2 regions of the Enterobacter wuhouensis genome follow, and region 1 is predicted to be linked to the other one. Evidence: predicted binding sites of a transcription regulator. Region 1 holds the regulator's gene; the other holds the start of a gene.
The links. Region 1 encodes CRP, which controls carbon source genes, mostly activating them, when cyclic AMP is high. Its sites were predicted from a motif close to ATGTGANNNNNNTCACAT; they were not measured.

Region 2: the regulator CRP is predicted to act here: its motif matches at 1,884-1,901, upstream of rhaS (HTH-type transcriptional activator RhaS).

What each region holds. Positions count from the first base shown of each region.
Region 1 is NZ_CP142124.1:4,391,970-4,394,932, reverse strand. It holds gene VPX56_RS21045 (YccS/YhfK family putative transporter) at 1-1,095, opposite strand, end outside; gene crp (cAMP-activated global transcriptional regulator CRP) at 1,152-1,784, opposite strand; gene VPX56_RS21035 (OsmC family protein) at 2,095-2,499, shown strand; gene VPX56_RS21030 (phosphoribulokinase) at 2,586-2,963, opposite strand, start outside.
Region 2 is NZ_CP142124.1:4,713,520-4,716,482, forward strand. It holds gene rhaR (HTH-type transcriptional activator RhaR) at 1-845, opposite strand, end outside; gene rhaS (HTH-type transcriptional activator RhaS) at 919-1,755, opposite strand; gene rhaB (rhamnulokinase) at 2,057-2,963, shown strand, end outside.

The DNA of each region.
Region 1 (2,963 bases):
GCGCAGGGCGGCGGATTTCAGCGACAGGTAGCTTTTGAGGGCGGGCAGCAGCGGCAGACGCTTCTGTTTATCCGCCATCAGGTCGCGAGGATAAAGCGGGCGCTGGGTACGCAATACGCGGGCGATGCGGCTGAAGTGCCAGGCGGCAAACTGGCCGACCGGGTTATCCGGGTGCTGACGCGCAATTTTTTCCAGCGCGCCGAGCGGTTTGTCCATGTTAAAGCGCGTCGGGTAGCGGTGATAGAGAATATCGTCGGCCAGCACCCGCAGGCGCGCCGACACGGTCTGGGCGTTCCAGCGGATCACCGCTTCGGCGTGGCTGCGCTCGACCAGCTTTTGCACCTCCTGCGGATGGTGCAGGCTCACGGAGATATGCTCCTGCAGATCCAGCCCCACCTGGAAGGTGCGCAGCAGCCGCTTGTACTCGTGGTTTTTATTGGCGGCGAGCATGTGCAGCTGCTGATAGCACTGGCTGATCAGGTCGACCACCTTTTGCTGGCGCGCCAGCAGCGGCGGAAGGGATTTCTCCGGATCGGTGTGCTGGGTCAGCAGGGTATATTTGGCTTCACAGTAATCCGCCAGCTGCACGTAGAGCAGGCTCAGGGATTCACGCAGCGGCTGCTCCCGCCACAGCCAGAACCAGAACCAGTTAAACAGCCCGTACCACAGCGTGCCGAGGGCGTAGATGAGCAGCGGTTCCCATATCGGCATATTCCCCGCGAGGCTCAGGGTGAATATGGCGGCAATCAGCGAGGCGGGCAGCAGGCGCGCGTGAAGCGAACTGATCTCCGCCGTTACGCCGAGCGTCATCGCCAGCACGGTCAGGATCAGCGGGAGCGGAATATCACGGGCGAGCAGGAGCTGTACGGCAAGGCTACAGCCGGCAAACAGGCAGCCGCCGATAATCAGGCGCTTGAAAAAGCGTTTATGCGGCGTGTCCAAACCGGCGATGTTGCAGCAGGCGGGCACGAGGGAAAACAGCAGGCCTTGCTGAAGATGTCCGAGGATCAGGCCCACGGCCACGGGAAGGCACAACACCAACGTTTGTCGCAGTGCGTAGTTAACTTCCGGGTGATAAATCAGCCTGCGCCACATGGGGAATAGAGACAAAAACGGCGTGCCACCCTGAGATGGCACGCCGTTTGACCGAATTAACGGGTTCCGTAAACCACGATGGTTTTACCGTGCGCGGAGATCAGGTTCTGATCTTCCAGCATTTTCAGAATACGGCCTACTGTTTCACGGGAACAACCGACGATCTGACCGATTTCCTGACGGGTAATTTTAATTTGCATGCCGTCCGGGTGGGTCATTGCGTCTGGCTGTTTCGCCAGGTTCAGCAGGGTCTGTGCGATACGACCGGTCACGTCCAGGAACGCCAGGTTACCGACTTTTTCAGAGGTGACCTGCAGGCGACGCGCCATCTGGGAAGAGAGACGCATCAGGATGTCAGGATTAACCTGAATCAGCTGACGGAACTTCTTGTAAGAAATTTCAGCCACTTCACATGCTGTCTTTGCACGAACCCAGGCGCTACGTTCCTGGCCTTCTTCAAACAGGCCCAGTTCGCCGATGAAATCGCCCTGGTTCAGATAAGAAAGGATCATCTCTTTCCCTTCTTCATCTTTGATCAGCACTGCCACCGAGCCTTTAACGATGTAATACAACGTCTCGGCTTTTTCACCCTGGTGAATCAGAGTGCTTTTCGATGGGTACTTATGAATGTGGCAATGAGACAAGAACCATTCGAGAGTCGGGTCTGTTTGCGGTTTGCCAAGCACCATGCGCTGTTATCCTCTGTTATAAGCTGTCACCAGAGTCATAAGATGCATCCGGACTCTGGGGTTGCAATCGAATTCTTACCCATACCCTGGGAAGTCGGCTGTCGTAATTTTCGCAGCCAGTAAAGTTTGATGTCCTCTGCATACATGTGTAACGTCAATGTATTACTGTAGCATCCAGAGTGTTTTAGCATAGCTTTTGCCGCGTGTCTCCTGGTGTCTCGCTTCAGCATGATGCAGGTCGCCTTCCGTTGCGAGAAATGTAACGCGCGCGTAATCTGTCACCAAAAATGCAACGTTGGAGTTAATGAATATGCAAGCGCGTGTGAAATGGGTTGAAGGTTTAACGTTCCTGGGCGAATCCGCTTCCGGGCACCAGATTTTGATGGACGGTAACTCCGGCGACAAGGCCCCAAGCCCGATGGAAATGGTGCTGATGGCGGCGGGTGGATGCAGCGCGATTGACGTGGTGTCGATTCTGCAAAAAGGCCGTCACGATGTGACCGACTGCGAAGTGAAGCTCACGTCAGAACGTCGCGAAGAGGCGCCACGCCTGTTCACGCATATTAATCTGCACTTTATCGTGACCGGTAAAGAGCTGAAAGATGCCGCGGTATCACGCGCCGTAGACCTTTCTGCGGAAAAATACTGCTCTGTGGCGTTAATGCTGGAGAAAGCGGTAAAAATCACCCATTCGTATGAGGTGATCGAGGCTTAATCTTTTGGCGGGTGGCGCTTCGCTGACCCGCCCTACAAAAGCACGACCGTAGGCCCGGTAAGCGCAGCGCCACCGGGCAAAACAACTCACGCGATCTGCTTCCCTTCCATCAGTCGCTGGACCAGCGGCGTCATAATTAACTCCATCGCCAGCCCCATTTTTCCGCCCGGCACCACCAGCGTATTCATGTGGGAAATGAACGAGCCCTGCAGCATCGCCAGCAGCCAGGGATAATCGATGCCTTCCAGATTGCGGAAGTGGATCACCACAAAACTCTCATCCAGAGACGGGATGGTTTTCGCCGCAAACGGGTTGGAGGTGTCCACCGTCGGCACGCGCTGGAAGTTGATATGGGTACGCGAGAACTGTGGCGTCAGGAAGTTGATGTAATCTTCCATAGATCGCACCACCGAATCCATCACCGCCTCGCGCGAATGGCCGCGCTCGCTGATGTCGCGCGTCAG
Region 2 (2,963 bases), 320 kb from region 1:
GCCGCCTTTCGACTGCGATGACGCCACTGAACCGGCGTCATCCCCACCTCGCGGTTAAACACCACCGAAAAGTAGTTACTGTCCTCAAAGCCGCAGCGCATCGCCACTTCGCTTACCATCAGCTCCGTATGCTGCAGCAGATACTGGGCGTGGCAGATGCGCAGCTGGCGCAGGTAGTGGTTGACCGTCATCCCCGTCTGGGTGCGGAACTGCTGGCGCAGCGCACGCTCGCTGCACTGCTCCTGCTCGCAAAATTTCTCCAGCACGAAGCTTCTGTTCAGGCTGCCCGCAAGCGTGGTGATGAGCTTATCCAGCAGCGCCTCTTGCGTGGTGGCGGAGGGGTTATCGGTGGCATAACGATGGCGCTTCAGCGTCATCACCAGCTGGGCAAAAAGCAGTTCCGCCATCTGGTTAGCGACCGGGTCGCTCTTCTGGCTCTCCTGCTCCAGCTGGGAGATAACCTGCCGCACCTGCGTCATACCGCTGCTGCTTAATCGCCAGTGCGGTTCTCCTCGTGCATCAAGAAAACCCGGGATGTTGGCCGCCCAGTCGACGTTAAGCCTGAGCCTGTCCGGGCAGTAAATGACGTTCTGCAGCACCAGGTCGTTAACCGAGGCGTAGGAGTGTTTATCTTCTGCGCGAATGTAGAACAGATCCCCACGCGTAATGCGGTAGGGCCGGTCGTTGAGGACGTGCAGGCCGTTGCCGCGCCACACCAGCACCAGCTCGCAAAATTCGTGGGTGTGCTCGGCAAAGACGTTTTGCGGGTAGCGATCGGCCACCGCAACGGCCTGACCGGCGGAGGCAAAAAAATCATCTTTGCGAAGAATTAACTGAGCAGCCACACCACGACCTCTACGGCGAATAACCGGACATTATTAGCCTTTTTGCGGTTAAAAAACGGTGACTGCCCTCGCGTTACTGAAGTGACGCATCCTTGCCCTGGCGTATATCGCGCGGCGACCAGCTAAACTCGCGGCGAAAAAGCGTCGAAAAGTGGTTACTGTCGCCGAACCCGCAGCGATAGGCTATATCCGTAACGCTTTCGTCCGTATGGCGTAAAAGATGACGCGCTTTGATCAACCGCAGACGGTTAAGGTAGCGCTGGGGCGTCAGCCCGGTGTGCTGCTTGAGCTGGCGATGCAGGGTGCGCAGCGACAGCGAAAAATCCTCCGCCAGCGTCTCCCAGCAGACGTCCTCGGCAAAATGATCTTCCAGCCAGGCCATCAGCTGGTTCAGCCGCGCGTCGTTATTTTCCAGCCCTTCCACCAGGCTGCTGCGGCGCAGCAGCACCAGCAGCTGCATGAACAGCAGCTCGCGGGTAGCGATGGCGTGCGTCTCCTGCCCGTCCTCGCTCTGCTCCATCTGGCTCACCAGCTGTCGCACCTGCTGCAACGTGGACTGATTCACCCGCCAGTGCGACGGGTAGTGCCCGTCCTTCTCCTGCGGCAGCAGCTGGTTTAGCCCGGAAAGGAACTGGAACGCGTCCGGGGAACGATAGAGCACGTTGGTCAGGCACAGGTTGTCGGTATGTTCATACAAATGCCTGTCGTGGTCGCGCACGAAGCACACCGTGCCGCCGCTGATGGTATACGGCTGGCCGTTAAAGACGTGAATGCCCGTGCCGTGCTCAACAATCACAATCTCATGAAAATCATGATGATGTTCCGGGAACGCGGCCTGAGGGAGCCGCGGCTCAATCGCGACGGGCGACCCTCCCGAAGGAAAAAAATCCACGCTGTGCAGTACGGTCATAACGGCCCCCACCAATGAGAAATGTTCTCAAAATAGTAATGGGGGCCTGCCGCGCTCACCTTAAATTTTCGGCAGCAAACTTCGCAAAAGCTGTCCGTTTTTCAAGAAACAGGCGGAAAGATCGGGAAATGCGGTAAGCGTCACACTGCCTGAAAACCCCGCCATTACTGGAAACTGTGAACTCCCTCACGTTCATCTTTGCTTTCTTGCCAGCACGGGATTTGCCCTGTCAGTGGCGAGAAGGTGCCTTTTTCTTCCCTTTCTTACACTCACCGCTAATGACTTAAGAAAGGACCCGACCATGACTTTTCGCCATTGTGTGGCAGTCGATTTAGGCGCATCCAGCGGCCGCGTAATGCTCGCCACCTGGGACTGCGGCCAGCGCACACTTTCGCTTCGCGAAATGCACCGTTTCGCCAACTGCCTGCAAAAGCAGGACGGTTTTGAGACCTGGGATATCGATGCCCTGGAAGCGGAGATCCGCACCGGACTAAACAACGTCTGCGATGCCGGCATTCGCATCGACAGCATCGGCATTGATACCTGGGGCGTGGACTACGTGCTGCTGGACGGTAACGGCGAGCGCGTCGGCCTGCCCGTCTCCTACCGCGACAGCCGTACCGACGGCCTGATGGCGCACGCCATCGCCCAGCTTGGCAAAGAGAACATCTACGGGCGCAGCGGCATTCAGTTCCTGCCGTTTAACACGCTGTACCAGCTGCGCGCCCTGGTCGAGCAGCAGCCGGAGCTGGTCGCGAACGTGGCCCACGCGCTGCTAATCCCGGATTACCTGAGCTATCGCCTGACCGGCAATATGAACTGGGAATACACCAACGCCACCACCACGCAGCTGGTGAACATCAACACCGATAGCTGGGACGAAAACCTGCTGGCGTGGACGGGCGCGTCGCCGTCCTGGTTCGGCACGCCAACGCATCCCGGAAATGTGATCGGTCAGTGGATTTGCCCGCAGGGGAACGACATCCCCGTCGTTGCCGTCGCAAGCCACGACACCGCCAGCGCGGTTATCGCCTCGCCGCTCTCAGGCAAAGACGCGGCGTACCTTTCTTCCGGCACCTGGTCGCTGATGGGCTTTGAGAGCAAAACGCCTTACACCAGCGACGCCGCGATGGCGGCGAACATCACTAACGAAGGTGGCGCGGAAGGGCGCTATCGCGTGCTGAAAAACATCATGGGCCTGTGGCTGC